4 regions of the Exiguobacterium sp. s142 genome follow, and region 2 is predicted to be linked to each of the others. Evidence: riboswitches for the same ligand, from Rfam matches in the RefSeq annotation. Region 2 holds a riboswitch; each other region holds the start of a gene.
The links. A riboswitch is a leader RNA that binds a small molecule or an ion and turns the genes downstream of it on or off. The one in region 2 is predicted to bind thiamine pyrophosphate.
Positions count from the first base shown of each region.

Region 1: another riboswitch for thiamine pyrophosphate. It lies ahead of tenA (thiaminase II); the one in region 2 lies ahead of thiW (energy coupling factor transporter S component ThiW).
Region 3: another riboswitch for thiamine pyrophosphate. It lies ahead of thiT (energy-coupled thiamine transporter ThiT); the one in region 2 lies ahead of thiW (energy coupling factor transporter S component ThiW).
Region 4: another riboswitch for thiamine pyrophosphate. It lies ahead of KNP77_RS07470 (YkoF family thiamine/hydroxymethylpyrimidine-binding protein); the one in region 2 lies ahead of thiW (energy coupling factor transporter S component ThiW).

Region 1 covers NZ_JACSMB010000003.1:8,835-12,823, reverse strand. Annotated here, with positions in the region: gene thiD (bifunctional hydroxymethylpyrimidine kinase/phosphomethylpyrimidine kinase) at 1-730, opposite strand, end outside; gene thiM (hydroxyethylthiazole kinase) at 727-1,518, opposite strand; gene tenA (thiaminase II) at 1,515-2,189, opposite strand; TPP riboswitch at 2,271-2,375, opposite strand; gene pelG (exopolysaccharide Pel transporter PelG) at 2,437-3,885, opposite strand; gene pelF (GT4 family glycosyltransferase PelF) at 3,866-3,989, opposite strand, start outside.
Region 2 covers NZ_JACSMB010000023.1:29,093-33,081, reverse strand. Annotated here, with positions in the region: partial or broken gene KNP77_RS14665 (zinc ribbon domain-containing protein) at 5-217, shown strand; partial or broken gene KNP77_RS14660 (GNAT family N-acetyltransferase) at 318-668, shown strand; gene thiW (energy coupling factor transporter S component ThiW) at 712-1,200, opposite strand; TPP riboswitch at 1,264-1,362, opposite strand; gene KNP77_RS14650 (hypothetical protein) at 1,387-1,707, opposite strand; gene KNP77_RS14645 (aminoglycoside phosphotransferase family protein) at 1,752-2,720, shown strand; gene KNP77_RS14640 (hypothetical protein) at 2,721-3,467, opposite strand; gene KNP77_RS14635 (ribonuclease FAU-1 family protein) at 3,677-3,989, shown strand, end outside.
Region 3 covers NZ_JACSMB010000001.1:395,919-399,907, reverse strand. Annotated here, with positions in the region: gene rsgA (ribosome small subunit-dependent GTPase A) at 1-494, shown strand, start outside; gene rpe (ribulose-phosphate 3-epimerase) at 496-1,152, shown strand; TPP riboswitch at 1,172-1,271, shown strand; gene thiT (energy-coupled thiamine transporter ThiT) at 1,346-1,918, shown strand; gene KNP77_RS02045 (thiamine diphosphokinase) at 1,918-2,505, shown strand; gene rpmB (50S ribosomal protein L28) at 2,562-2,750, opposite strand; gene KNP77_RS02035 (Asp23/Gls24 family envelope stress response protein) at 3,003-3,365, shown strand; gene KNP77_RS02030 (DAK2 domain-containing protein) at 3,388-3,989, shown strand, end outside.
Region 4 covers NZ_JACSMB010000006.1:56,191-60,179, reverse strand. Annotated here, with positions in the region: gene KNP77_RS07480 (hypothetical protein) at 1-180, shown strand, start outside; gene KNP77_RS07475 (GTP-binding protein) at 516-1,709, shown strand; TPP riboswitch at 1,775-1,875, shown strand; gene KNP77_RS07470 (YkoF family thiamine/hydroxymethylpyrimidine-binding protein) at 1,955-2,548, shown strand; gene KNP77_RS07465 (ECF transporter S component) at 2,541-3,116, shown strand; gene KNP77_RS07460 (ABC transporter ATP-binding protein) at 3,109-3,989, shown strand, end outside.

The sequences.
Region 1 (3,989 bases), on a different contig from region 2:
GGGAGATGGCACTATGGATGAACTGTTTCGCCTTCTGCGCGGCTTCCGTAACGGTATGCCCGTTCGCGAGCTCCGCTGTTAGCGCAGCCGAAAACGTGCAGCCGGTCCCGTGCGTATCTTTCGTCAGCAACCGTGGTGTCACCATTCGAAACGTATCGGTCTTCGTCATGACTAGGTCTTCGGCGAGAGGACCGTCCAAATGACCGCCTTTCAACATGACGACGTTTGCCCCGTAAGACAACAAGCGCTCAGCTGCTTTCATACGATCAGTGAACGTACAAATCGTCAAGCCGGTCAACACTTCAGCTTCAGGGATATTTGGCGTGACGACCGTCGCCATCGGTAACAGCCTCGTCCGTAGCGCGGTGACGGCGTCCCGTTCAAGCAAGGTCGCACCGCCTTTAGCGATCATGACCGGATCGACGACGACATTTTGAAATCGATGCTGCTCGATTGCGTCCGCCACGACGTCAATCAACTCACGATTGAACAGCATCCCGGTCTTGCACGCCGAGATGATAAAGTCTGATCCGACTGCATCAAGCTGGCGTGCGACGAGGTCGGCGGAGACGGCTTCGACACCGTGCACGCCACGCGTGTTTTGAGCCGTCACCGCGGTCACGACACTCGTGCCAAATACGCCTAATTCTTGAAACGTTTTCAAATCGGCTTGGATTCCGGCTCCCCCGCCAGAGTCCGAACCGGCGATGGTCAAGACTTGAGGCCTCATCGCGCGAACACCTCGATTCGGTCGCTCGGCAGGTCAGTTGACGTCATGGTAGCGAGTGCGTTGAGAAAGTGGATTGGGAAATCCCCCGGACCCGTCGCTGCTTCACTCGCCAACTCGCCGCATCGTGCATATCCGGTGAGCGCGGTCGAGGTTGCCGTCATCACGTCCGGTTCAACAGCAAGGAACGCACCGACGACCGCACTGAGTAGACAGCCGGTGCCTGTCGTCTCTGTCATGAGCGGATGACCGCCCAAAATCTCTAGCGTGACCGTACCATCGCTCACGAAATCCGTCGCACCGGTAATCACGACAACACAGCTATATCGGTTCGCTGCTCGTTCAGCGAGTTGTTGCGGATGATGTGTGCCGCTTCCGGCGTCGACCCCTTTCGTCGTCCAACCGGCATCGACAAGCGTGGCGACTTCCCCGGCGTTCCCACGGATGACCGTGACGCGGACGTCTCGCAAAATCCGTTCGACGACGTCGCGGCGGAACGGTGTCGCCCCGACACCGACCGGGTCTAGGACGACAGGGCGGCCCGACTGATTCGCGGCTTGTCCGGCGCGGATCATCGTCGCCTCGGTCATCGTGCCGAGCGTTCCGATGTTCAAGACGAGGGCGTCGCTCACCGTCGCCATGTCTGCCACTTCTTCGATCGCATCGGCCATGACCGGGGACGCACCGATGGCGAGCAATCCGTTCGCCGAGAAGTTGGCCACCACTATGTTTGTGATGTTATGGACGAGCGGTCGCTTCAACCGGACGGCTTCCCATAGATCCGGCCTCATTGTCCCACCTCAAGCGGCAGTTCCCACGATTCGAGTGTCCAGGCCATCTCCCAAAACGCGAGCTCATAGTAGCAACTTTTCAAAAACAGTTGCTGATAGCGAATCCGTTCTGACTCCATCGCTTGTCCCGCCAATTCGTCAAGTCGCTCGATCTGCTCTTCGACGAGTTCACGGAACCATTCCGAACCGTACGTCGCAATCCAAACAGAATAGATCGGATGGTCTGGCTCTGCGTCCTTCAAGCGCTCCCCGATCTCGTAATACACCCAGTAGCATGGAAGAATCGCCGCGAGCACGTCTCCGAGCGTCGGGCCGGCTTGTTGCATATGTAGCGTGTATGCATAAGCCGTCGGAGCTGGTTCGAACGTCGCCCACTCCATGTCACTCACCTCGAGCATCGTAAAAAATTCCCGATGCAACTCGTGCTCCGCCTCGATCGTGTGGAGGGCGTGCGTCAAAAATCGGCTCGCCAGCTCCATCGTCGGGGCAAGTGTAGCGCCCTTCGCCTGTACTTTCGAAAATTGATTCAAGTAGTACGAGTCTTGCATCACGTAATGCCGAAACTTCGCCTCGTCGAGCGTCCCGTCTCCGAGCGCGCGGACGAACGGATGGTGGAAACTCGCCTCAAACAAGGCGTTGGCCTCTTGGCGGATGTGTGCGGTAAATGTCATCGTATTCTCCTCCTTTGTATGAAAAAAGACGCCGCCTCCCATAACGGAAGCGGCGTCGGCCATACACAAAGAGTGTGAGAAAGGACGTTTCGCCCACTTCCCTCCGCTAGCGTGAACTAGATCAGGTTCAAAGGGTCTGGACCTTGTCCATCTCAGCCGCGTCAAGCGACTCCCCTAGTGGCAAACATTATGAAATTCGGTCATCTTCGACCACATCATATCAATCTTTTTGAAAAATGCAAACCCTTTAACGCGAGAAGCGACGGTTGAGCGCGGTCCCAAAATGCGAGAACCGTTCCGTCCCGAGCTTACGACGGTTCGAGGCCGCGAACACGTAATAATCGACCTTCCCCATAAAATAAATCAAGCGCAGTCCTGCGATAAAGAACGTGATGGTCGTGCTGATCGCAAAGCCGACCCCATACCAATCGATCCCGCGCGATAGTAACGACAACGTGAACAAGGCGTTCAATGTGAAGAACGATAGGTTGACGAACAACGCACCACGCCGGTCCTCAAAATAAAGCAAGAGCAGCGTCAGTACGAGAATCATCGCGTTCGCGAACGCGGCGAGCGTCGTCATCCGGAAAATTTGACCGACTTCTTCCGGGACACCAATCCAACCGACGAACACACCCGCCATCAGGATCGCGAACAAGGTGACAACACCTTGACTTCGCCCAAGTCGGATCAATTCATTTTTCAACACCGTCGTCATCGTCTGCTTCGCCTTCTCAATTTGGTGTAACGCCCCGCCATAATTGATCAAGCCGTAAAACGTTCGGTAGCGCTCGTAAAACCTTGTCTCGACAGCGACGACGAACAAGAGCTGGGTCGGGATGATCGTCAAGTACGACCAGAACACAGCCGTGTCATAATACGGATTGAACACGAACGAATCGGCAATCACCATGCGACCTTCACCAAACCAAATGATGAAGTTGGTCACCCAGATCCCAAGCACGTATAACACACCAATCGCGAACAAGTCCGGATACTTATCAAAGTACCGGAAGTATGAAAACTCTCGCGTCGCATACCTGAGCGGAAACGTCCGAAGCATCGCGAAGAATAGCCCGAACAGCGTCACGACCATCCCAACGGTAAAGCCAAACAGAAGCTCGAGGCTCGATGGGTTGACCATGAGACGACTGATCAAATAGACGCTCGCGACTGAAATAACCCCGCCTAGCAAGAAGCTGTAAGCGACCGCTTGATAAAATTTGGCGGCGCTCAAGAACAAGAACATGACCCAGATGACGTTGATGGTCATGAATAAGACGAACAGGACGAGCTTATAGGCGAAACTGAGCGGTGAAATCAGCCAAAACACGCTATACATGACGACGGCAGCGAGAATCGTCACTTTTAACATGCCGGTGAAGACAGGAAAGATCTCATGGGCTTTCTTTTCATAAAACAAATCGGCCACGTATCGCGTGACGACGAGCTGCTGAAAACTAAATAGAATTTGCGAGAAAATGAACGCGTAAGACACGGATAGCATAAACAGTGTCCGTTCCTCGAGTGACAACATCGGCATCTGAAACGCCAACCATTGAATCGTACCGACAACGAGGATGACAATCAGCCAAGGGCCCGATGTGACGAGACCGGAAAACGTGTACGCCTTCAGTCTTGAAGAGTAATAGTCTTCTTGAAACAGCTTTTGTAACTTAAACCCGATGCCCGCCATACTGTTCCCTCCTCGCTTCATAGATGGCTTTATAGCGGTCGACGAACTGTTGCAATCGATAATACTGACGGACACGCTCGCGGCCGTTTTTACCGAAGCGCATC
Region 2 (3,989 bases):
ATTTATAGTCAAGGTCGGGAAGACGTTCGCCTCGAGCCAGCTCTGTTCAGGTTGCGGCCATCAACACAAAGACGTGAAACATCTCGGCTTGCGTGAATGGACGTGCCCGAACTGCGGCGCCCACCACGACCGCGACGTGAACGCAGGACTCAATCTCAAACGAGAGGCCGAACGCATCCTGGCCTCTTCAACCGTCGGGACGACGGGGTTAGCCTGATCAGGTTTCGGTCGTTCGACCGGATGACTCAGGAATCCCTCACCTCCAAGCGCAGCGTAGGTGGGGGTAGTTCAACGAAACGAACGCGGAATCGCTCCGGGAGATGGACGTCGACGTCAAGCACGCGTGGGCATGCTACGCGCTCTGTCGAAACAATCAACCGGTCGGCTTTATGATGATTGGGGCCGAGAATAAGGCGGAGCGTTACGTCTGGCTCGACCGGTTTATGATTGATCTGGATGAGCAAGGGAAAGGCATCGGGTCAACATTTTTGCAACTTGCGATTGAGTGGATGCAAGATCGATTTGATGTCGATGACATCGTCCTCAGCCTGCATGCGACGAACGAACCGGCGAAACGATTTTACGCGAAAGGCGGATTCGTCGACAGCGGCTTGATTGATGAAGCGAACGGAGAAGAAATCTGGGTGTATCACGTAAAACAGGGATAACCGTCACAAGTCGGCTGTCCCTGTTTTTGTGATTCTTGTTCAATTATCGCTTCACCGTAAGTGGACGCAACTGTTTGACGCGGGCGAGGACGATCCAGCCGAGGATGGCTCCGGTCACACTCGAGGCGAGGAAGGCCGGGAAGAAGAACAATGCCCCGAACTCGGAGCCCATTAAGATTTTCGCATACGGGACGGCGATGAGCGAGGCAATGACGCCCGTCCCGATGACTTCACCGAGCGCAGCGAAAGCGACCCGGTTCGTCCGCACGTAAAATAGTCCGGCAAGCAAGGCGCCGATCATACCACCTGGGAAGGCGAGCAACGACCCGGTCCCGGTCATGACACGGACGAGTCCGGTCACGAACGCGACGAGGACGGCACCAATCGGACCGACGGTGACGGCGGCGATGACGTTCACCATATGTTGCACCGGATAGGCCCGGGCGACACCGGTCGGGATGGAGATGAACAGGGAGCCGATGATGGCGATGGCGATGAGCATCGCCATCCAAGTGAGTTGTTGAATACGCATGTAGTGTCTCCTTTCAAAATGAAAACGCCACTTCTCCAAGTGGAAAAGTGGCGTGGACAGACAGACGTATCCAAGCCACTTCCCTACGCTGGTATGAGCCAGATCAGGTTCGAAGGGTCCGGCAGTTGCCGTCTCAGCCCGAAGGCTCCCCTAGTGGTCGTTTATTGGTTTGAGTATAGCATAACGTTATTTTGTTGCCTCAATTTTTCGCGGTCGGAAGATGAAATAAATGATAACGCTATACAGGGCGTATAAAAACAGGGAAAACACGAGATTGATGACCCACGGGAGTGTACCCATAAATACGGTGACCGAGGCGTTACGGAACCAGCCGAGTGAAAGACATAGTCCGACAAAGCTGAGCACGATCGTCGTCCAAAAGCTGATATCTGGACGCCTCGACACGCGGCGAACGACTAGACCAATTATGAAGCTGAAGACAGCCGTCGCACCTAAATACATATAGAGTAGCGCATCGACCGGGTATGAATAATAGACAACGTCCATATTATTTCCTCCTAAACGAAGTGTGGTGAAAGGAAGTGAGGTCAGTGAGAGATGCGATCCCATGGCGTGACGAGTCTTACCGTGAACAGTTCGAGCACTGGCTCGATGGCCATGTGCCAGGCGTGACGTGGCGGGTTGTGAAAGATACCGACTTGACATACTTGATGTATGGAGAGTACGGAGCAGACCGTTACTACGCCAAGGCGGTGACAGCAATCAGTGGTGGCGAGGCTGAACTGTCGATGCATCTAGCCGAACGGCATCCGGGACTCGTCCCGGAGGTCATCGCCATTGCCGCGACACGCAACTGGCTACTTATGCGAGACATCGGCGGGGATGCACTTCGTGAATACCCCAAGCACAGTCGGTACAAAGCGGCTGTGCGTCAATATGCGAAACTACAGAGAAAAGAAGCGAATTACATGGATACGCTTTTGGCCTACGGCATCCCGGACCGGCGTCCGGCTCGTCTAAAAGAAGAGATACGGACGTATTTACCCGAGTTATGTACGGGGTTAGATCGAGATAAGGCAGAGGCGGTGCTGGCGCTCCAAGACGAACTCCTCACCATGTGCGACGAGCTCGCGACTGGGCTGCCGATGAGTCTCGAGCACGGCGACTTACATGGCGGCAACATCTTTTGGCGCGAACAGAAGGATGACTTATGTATTCTCGATTGGGGCGATGCGACCGTCACCCATCCGTTCTTCAGCGTCCGTGTGTTTTGGAACGCGCTCTACGACTTGTTGCCAGAAGACGATGAAGTCGCATGGTATGAACAGATTCAGAAGATGCGTACCGTCTACTTGGCTGAGTGGGAAGGTGTGGCGCCTCGGGACGTGCTATGGCGCCATTTGTTGATCGCTGAAGAGCTCGGTTGCGTGTATCGGGCACTGTCGTGGCATGTATATGTTACCAACTATCGGTATGATCCGTCCGAGTCAGCCGATAAACCGGCCCAATGGCTTAACTTGTTCCTCGAGTATCGGGACTTGAAACGTCGCGGTACGTGATCACTCGTTCTTCTCGAGCAGGTTTTCATAATCCGTCTCGTTCCAAAACAGCTGGGCGATCGACTCCGGTGCTTTCAAAATCTCACCGTCTTGGTCGTAGACGATAGCGTAGCCGTTTTCGATCTCAAAGACGATCAAGTCGGCCGTCACTTCCTTGACGCCGTTCCCGGCAATGATGACGTTCTCGATTGGGTCGCGTGCGACTTGAACTCCCCATTCGTCGAGCTCGACGATGAGCGCTGACGTGTAGGCATGGCGGTCGTAAATCGATTGAAACTCGTCTTGCGTCAATGTGACGTCGGTCGGGGGGGCACTCGTCCCGTATTTGCGCTTCTCAATCTCCTCAACGAATTGCGTGAACGACTCTTCTTGCCAAAAGAGTGGTGCGACCGACTCGGGACCGTTGGCGATCTCACCGTCTTCATTCTCATAGACGGTCGCGTACGTGCCGTCGTCGAGCTTGAACGGATAAATATCGGCGTATGTATGATGGATCCCGTCCCCGGCGATGACGACGCGTTCGAACGTCTCACGGAACGGTGTTAGCCCTTGGTTTTCGAGCGCTGCTAACAAGTCTTGGGCAGTCTCGTGTTGGTCAAAGACGTCTTTGAAATCTTCTCGTGTCCATTCGATCGTCGCTTCTTCATCTTGTTCGTTCATATCAGGAGAGACGATTGGTTGCTCGGCTTGATCGGTACAACCTGTCAGCAAGAACGCGCTTAAGCCAAGTAGTCCTAATCGTTTCATAAAACAACCCCCTAGTAAGTTACATTATTTCCCTATTTTACATTAGCGTAGCATGTATGAAATAGGATGAGAACCTGGATACTTTCTCATCTAGGGCAAATGGAATCGCTACCTCGTCTGGTTCAATCCACACAATCTGTACGATTGAACAGGGGAATGTCGACTTTTGGCGAACACATTTAGGAAACTGATTTAAAGGAGAGAGAGAGATGCCAAAACGAAAATTTGCCAATCGTCGTGATTGGGAACGCATATTAAAAAATCGATACGCACAAATGGAGGTGCGGGACGATCGCTTCTCGGGCACCGTCGCCCTCTTTCAAATTGACGCCGTCCGAGCCCCACAATATAAGATGCATCAAGGAAAGGAGTTCATCGTCGCCGACGCAGGTTACGCGTGGCTCCAGTACTTCTCAGAACATGAACCGTTCGGGGTGACCGTCATGTTCGATGACCGGGGCAACATCGTCCAATGGTACATCGATATCGTCGAGGGGATCGGGTATGAGGATGGGATTCCGT
Region 3 (3,989 bases), on a different contig from region 2:
TATACCGTTCGATCGGCTATCAAGTCATTGAGACGTCGACCGAAGACGGAGCTGGGATCGAGCTCATCCGCAGCGCGTTCAAAGACAAGACGAGCGTATTCGCCGGACAGACCGGCGTCGGGAAGAGTTCGTTGCTGAACGCGGTCGCACCGGAGCTTGAACTCGCGACTGGTAAAATTTCGAAAGCGCTTGGCCGCGGGAAGCATACGACGCGTCACGTCACGCTCATCACACTCGCGGACGGGTTCGTCGCCGATACACCTGGATTCTCGAGTCTTGAGTTCCCGGAAGAACTTGAAGTCGAGGAGATGCGTTGGTGTTTCCCTGAATTCGTCTTGCGGCACGATGACTGTAAATTCCGTGGTTGCGCCCATTTGAACGAGCCAGGTTGTGCCGTCAAAGCGGCGGTCGAGGCCGGAGAAATCGCTTCCACCCGCTATGCGAACTATGTTACGTTTATGGAGGAATTAAAAGATAGACAACGGAGGTACTAACATGATTAAAATCGCACCATCGATCCTGTCGGCCGATTTTGCCAACCTTGAGGCAGAGGTCAAAGCGGTCCAAGAAGCAGGGGCCGATTACATCCATTTTGACGTCATGGACGGTCAGTTCGTGCCGAACATCTCGATTGGACTGCCGGTACTCAAAAGTTTGCGTGACAAGTCGGACATGGTATTAGACGTCCATTTGATGATTGACCAGCCGGAACGGTTCGTCGAGGACTTCGTTCAAGCAGGCGCCGATATCGTCACGGTCCATGTCGAGGCGACAAACCATTTGCATCGCGTATTGCAACAAATCAAAGGAGCCGGCGCCAAGTGTGGTGTCGTCTTGAACCCACATACGCCGTTGTCATCAATCGAGCACGTGCTCGGTGATGTCGATATGGTGTTGCTCATGACCGTGAACCCTGGCTTTGGCGGCCAAGCGTTCATCGAAGCGGTCGTCCCGAAGATTGCGGCGCTCAGCGAGATGCGCCAAGCGCGTCGTCTCGACTTCGAGATCGAGATCGATGGCGGGGTAAATCCTGCGACGGCAAAACTTTGTATCGACGCAGGTGCCGACGTCCTCGTTGCCGGTTCAGCCATCTATAACGAACCGAGCTATAAAGACGCAATCGATAGCATTCGCAACGCGTCTCGTGTATAATCGTCTGTAGAACAACAAATATTGTCGCAAGGGGTGTCACATCTGTGGCTGAGAGGCATGAGCTAACCCTTTGAACCTGTTCCGTTCACACGGACGTAGGGATGTGGCGAAAATGCACGTTGCTACACGATAGCAGCATGGCGTTTACGTCATGCTGCTTTTTGTCGTTCACTCATATCAAGGAGGGAATAAGATGAAACAACGTTTAAAACTACAGGCGCTCATTGAAATCTCGCTGTTCGCCTCGCTCGGACTGATCTTTGACATGCTCATCCCATATCGGTTGCCGCAAGGCGGAGCAGTCAGCTTGGCGATGCTGCCGATTCTCGTGATGGCTTATCGGCATGGATTGAGAGGCGGACTCGCGACAGGCGCGCTCGTCGGGACGCTACAACTGTTATTTGGGGCCTATATCTTCACGCCGGTCCAGTTTTTACTCGACTACACGGTCGCCTACGGCCTCGTCGGAGTCGCCGGCATCTTCGCCGGGCAAGTCAAACAGTCGGCAAAAGACGGCGCCAAGAAAACGCTCACGTTCTATTTGATTCTCGGGGCGTTGATCGGCTCGGCGCTCCGCTACGTTGCGCACGTCGTCTCCGGCATCGTCTTCTTCGCCGAGTATGCGGAAGGACCGGTCGTCTTGTACTCGCTCGGCTATAACTTGACGTATATGTTGCCGTCGTTCCTCGTCTCGGCGGTCGTGATCGTGCTCTTGTTCACGTCGGCGCCGCGTTTCGCGACGCTCGCGACACGGGACATCAGATAATGCGTGTCTTGATTGTGGCTGCGAGCCCGGAAGCGGTCCCTGAGCTTCCTCGGAACGCCGATTACGTCATCGGCGTCGACGGCGGCTATCATACGCTGCTCGACCGTGGGATGAAGCCGGACCTGCTCGTCGGTGACTTTGATTCGTTCACAGGCACCGTGCCGGAGGAAGCTGTCCGTTATCCGTCTGAAAAAGACGTGACCGACCTTGAGATCGCTCTCGAGGCGGCACGAGGGAAAGGGGCGGACGTGATCGACGTGTACGGTGCACTCGGGGGCAGACTCGATATGACGCTCAGCAACGTCGGTCTGCTCGAGGCGTACCCCGAGATGCGGTTGTTCGCAGACGGGCAAGAAGTGCGCCTCGTCGGAAAAGGGGACTATCGTCTCCCGCGTCGTCCTGACCATTACTTGTCGCTCGTACCTTGGAAACGGGCCTCGGTCTCGATTCGTGGCGTCAAGTACCCGCTCGAGAACCATGACGTCGTCAGCCATGAGGCGCTGACGATCTCAAACGAGTGGTCGGCGGAAGAGGCGGATTTGCTCGTTCATAGCGGCAACGTCTTGATTATGTATATAAAGAAATAAACAAAAAAATCCCATCGGCGCATGCCGCTGGGATTTATTTCGTTCGTGTATGGTAATTATACGCGTTCAACGAGACCTGATTTAAGAGCGCGAGCTGAAACCCAAACTCGTTTAGGTTTACCGTCAACGAGAATGCGAACTTTTTGTACGTTTACACCCCAAGTACGTTTTGTCTTGTTGAGTGCGTGCGAACGGTTGTTACCTGACTTAGGTGACTTACCTGTTACGTAGCATTTACGTGCCATGCGTTTCCCCTCCTTTTTTATGTGGGTTCGTCCTAATAGACACTCGTTTATATTAGCATGGGTTTTTTCACGATGCAACTAGAAAATAACCGGATGACAAGAAAAAAACTTGACATTACGGATGAGGATTTTAATAATGAATGAGGGTTGCGGTTACAATTGACCGAGTTTAGGGGCATGTCCTTTTAATAACTAGGTACTTATTGTAGAATATACTGTAGGAATCATTCCGAATAAAGGAGGCTACTCCATATGGCAATTGAAATGAAGACAACATATGGCAATATTGATATCACGAACGACGTGGTCGCGACACTCGCGGGCGGTGCGGCGATGGAATGTTTCGGCGTCGTAGGAATGGCGTCACAAGCTCAACTGAAAGACGGGATCGCAGAACTGCTCAAACGTGAGAATTATGCGCGTGGCGTTGTCGTACGTCAAGATGGAGAAGACGTACATATCGATATGCACATCATCGTGAGCTACGGGACGAAAGTGTCGGAAGTCGCTTACAACGTGCAAAGTCGTGTAAAATACACGCTCGGTGAAACTTTAGGATTAAACGTTTCGTCGGTAAATATATTCGTACAAGGCGTTCGTCTGACGAATGACTGACGAGAACGAAGGAGGATTTGGTGTGGGGTTAAAACGTTTAGATGGATTGGTGTTTGCGCAAATGGTCGCAAACGGTGCAGCCAACTTGAGCCAAAATGCAGATTACGTGGATTCGCTTAACGTCTTCCCGGTCCCAGACGGCGACACGGGAACGAACATGAATTTGACGATGACTTCAGGTGCGAAGGAAGTGGCCGCACTCGACACAGCGAACATCGCTGACGTGTCATCGAAGTTTGCCCGCGGCCTACTTATGGGGGCCCGTGGGAATTCGGGTGTTATTTTGAGCCAATTATTCCGTGGTTTCGGTAAATCGATCGAAGGAAAGACAGAATTGTCGACACTCGACTTTGCCGAGGCACTCAAACGTGGCGTCGACACGGCATACAAGGCGGTTATGAAACCGGTTGAAGGAACGATTTTGACGGTTGCTCGTGAAGCGGCCGACGAAGCGCTCCGTGCCTCTGAGTCGACGAGCGACTTCAATGAGTTCATGGAGCAAGTGATCACGGAAGCGAAAGCGTCGCTCGAGCGGACACCTGATTTGTTGCCGGTCTTAAAAGAAGTCGGTGTCGTCGACTCAGGCGGTCAAGGTCTCCTCGTCATCTATGAAGGGTTCCTCGC
Region 4 (3,989 bases), on a different contig from region 2:
CGGGCCCGGAAAGAAGACCATACGTATCTTGAACCAAAGTGGGACGAGACGCCGAGTGTGGATGCCGATAAGGATGATGACGAGGTCGGTTTGACGCAACTCGATTCGATTTATCGGGCCGAGTGGCAGGCGAACACGTATCCTCGCTCCGAGGCGGAACGGAAAGCGTTAGAAGAATAACCGGTACGAAGAACATATCCAGAGCTTTTTCTTCGGCCATCGAGGCCTCAGAAAAAGACAAATGGCCGCTAGATGGCGACCGTTTGCGTTGCTCGTTCGATGGCGCCCCGACTCCTGCAGGAAAGCAATCCGACGGAGACCCAGCAGCGACGCGAGTCGCGATGCGGCTCCGGGATTGCCTGCGGAAAGCGTGGGCGCCGGAAGGACGAGCGATAACAATCATGTTAGTCAACAAGAAAACACGCTCCTTTTGAGCGTGTATTTTTGTTGACAACGGACGTGATCCCGTTCATTATCTAAAATGTAATGATTACGATTTAAAGGTGGTATACATCATGAAACGAATTCCGATCACAGTCTTGTCCGGATATTTAGGAAGTGGCAAGACGACGTTGCTCAATCATATGTTGAACAATCGGGATGGTAAAAAATATGCCGTCATCGTCAACGATATGAGCGAGCTGAACATCGATGAGCGATTGATTGACGGAGCAGGTTTTTCACGGACGGACGAGAAGTTGGTGGAGCTGTCTAACGGCTGCATCTGCTGCACGTTGCGAGAAGATTTACTCGAGGCGGTCAGCGAGATTGCGAACGACCGACAGCTCGACGGCATCATCATCGAGTCGTCAGGTATCTCGGAACCGATCCCGGTCGCGCAGACGTTTACATATGCGGATGACGCCTTGGGTATCGACTTGACGAGCCGTGTGTATGTTGACGCGATGGTGACGGTCGTCGACGCATATCGATTTTTAAAAGACTTCAACTCGGGCGAATCGCTGCATGAACGGAAACAGGCTGTCGACACGGGTGACGTCCGGGAAGTCGTCGATTTGCTCGTCGATCAAGTCGAGTTTGCCGACATCATCGTCCTCAACAAGGCGGACCGGGTCACGGAACCGGAACTGCACGAGATCGAAAGTCTGTTGCGCGCGTTAAACCCGGCGGCGCGACTTTTGACAAGTACGTACGGGAACGTATTGTTGTCCGACCTGTTAGACGTGAACTTGTTCGACTTCGACCAGGCGATGCATGCCGCCGGATGGATCCAAGAGCTCGAGACAGACGACCATACCCCTGAAACCGAAGAGTACGGCATCAGTTCGTTCGTCTATCGCCGCCGCCGTCCGTTCCACCCGGAGCGTTTACATGCGTGGATCGAACAGTTCCCGGAAGAAGTCGTCCGGGCGAAAGGTTTTTTATGGATCGCCTCACGGAACGACATCGCTTGCCTGTTCTCCCAAGCGGGGTACGCGTCGACGCTCGAACATGCCGGCCGTTGGCTCGCGACGCTTCCTGACGCGGAACGAAAGCAGATGTTTGCCGCCGAACCAGAGCTTGAGGCCGATTACATCGAACCGTACGGCGACCGCCAGACGGAGCTCGTCTTGATCGGTCACCGAATGGACCGAGTGCGCGTCGAGCTTGAACTTGACGCCTGTCTACTGTCAGACGAAGAAATGGCGTCAGACTGGACAACGTTACGGGATACGCTTCCAGGAAACGGAATCGCGACGTTTTCATGATTTAAACGTTTACAATTCAGAATCGAACGGCTATACTTTTGCTTGCATGAACAACCGCATACATTGGACTACACTAGGGGTGCTTCGGCTGAGATGTGAGCATGGCTCCAATCCCTTATAACTCGATCCAGGTAATACTGGCGTGAGGAAGTGTGGCACTTTTTCTGATGGATTGATGATTGGATAAGTGGCCGCATTCTCATGGATGCGGCTTTTTTGTGTAACCAAATAAGGGGGGAATCATCATGAATCAACAATGTGGAACGAGCCCGATCGTCGGGTTCCGCTTTACGCTAAGCCCGATGACGTCAGAGTTCATACCGGTCATCAAAGGAGCACTCAAAGAAACTGATTTAAGCAACGTCTGGAGGCACACGGACGATGTGTCGACCGTGATTCGCGGTCGGGCCGAGCACGTGTTTGACGTCGCGAAAGCAGTCTTGTCACACGCAACGAAGACAGGGACCCACGTCTCGATGAGTGGAACGTTCTCGGTGGGCTGTCCGGGTGACACGGCCGGGGACAATCTGCTCGACGTAACGACTGAACCTGTGAACGGGCGGGTAGGTGCGCAATACGTCTCTTCACAGTTCGCGCTCTACCCGCTCGGTGATGACGATTACATGGACATCATCTATGAAGAGGTCGATTTCGCGAAAGCACGGGGTGTCTTCAATGACGCGATGCATTATGCTTCAGGAATTCACGGAGACATCGAGCCGGTGTTCGCGTTTTATGAGGCGACGTTCAACCGTGTTCGCGAGAAGTCGAGCCACGTCGTCATGACGGTCACGTTCAGTGTGAACAGTCCGTCACACGAGGGACGCATCGATGCTTAACTCATGGAAGTTGAAAGAAATCGTTTTGTTGTCGATTTTATCGGTCGTCTTTGCCGTCGTCTATTTGGCGTTCGTCCATGTGGGGAACTTGTGGGCCGGCTTGATCGGGCCGATCGCCTATGAATGGATTTTTGGGATTTGGTTCATCGTCTCGATTATTACCGCCTACATCATTCGAAAGCCAGGCGCCGCCTTTTTGTCGGAAGTGCTCGCAGCGTCGATCGAGATGATGATCGGCAATGCGATCGGTCCGCGCATCATCCTCGTCGGCATCATTCAAGGACTCGGCGCCGAAGCGGCGTTCGCACTAACCGGGTATAAGCGGTATGACTTGTGGGTGCTCATGCTCGCCGGATTCGGTGCGGCAGTGACGAGTTTCGCATATACGTACGTCATGGGAGGTCTCAGTGCGCTCAGTCCGACGTACGTGGCTTTGATGTTCGCACTACGGGCGACGAGCGGGATGCTCATCGCAGGGATCGGCGGGAAGATTTTGAGCGACTTGTTGCTTCGAACGGGTGCGCTAGAAGGATATGCCGTCACCCGGCAGAGGAAGGCACATGGTTGAGACCGAGCGTCTGGCGTTTCGTTTCCCGGGAGAAGAACGCGACGTATTGACAGATATCACACTTCGTCTTAAGGACGGCAGGACGCTCATCACCGGGGCGAGCGGGTCGGGGAAGTCGACTTTGTTCGCCTTGTTCAATCGGCTCTACCCGGACAACTGTGATGGGATTGTGACGGGGCGATTGCATCTATTCGGTCGGTCCTATGCCACGTATCGGCCTGGCGAGGTGAATCGCCGCGTCGGGACGGTGTTTCAAGACCCGGACAGCCAGTTCGTCATGCAGACGGTAGAGGAAGAGCTGATTTTCACGCTCGAAAACTTTTCGGTCGCCCGAAGCGAGATGATGGACCGTGTCTCAGCGATTTTGCACGAGTTACATTTGTCCGATTATCGCCACCGCACCATCCATGATTTATCAGGGGGCGAGAAGCAGCAAATCGCCGTCGCCTGTGCCTTGATCGGATGTCCGGAATGGCTCTTACTCGACGAGCCGCTCTCACACCTCGACCCGGCGACGGCACGTCGGTTCGTTCGCTGGCTCGACAAGTCCGCACGGAACGTCAATATCGTCGTCATCGAGCATCGTCCGTACATGTGGGGCGACTTCTTTGACCGGCACCTGGAACTCGTGAACGGAAGGATCGCAGGCGATGGATCGTTCGTCGTTCAACCGGATTATACATTTACGCCGATTGAAACGACACGGGGCACAAACACATTATTTCAGATACCGAAAGTGAATCACAAAAAGTTTCAACTTGCAGCGAGCAAAATCGCAGTGGCCCCCGGGGATGTGATCGCCATCCTCGGTCGGAACGGCAGCGGCAAATCGACGTGGCTAAAAAGCCTGGCGCGGCATCACCGTGAAGTCGG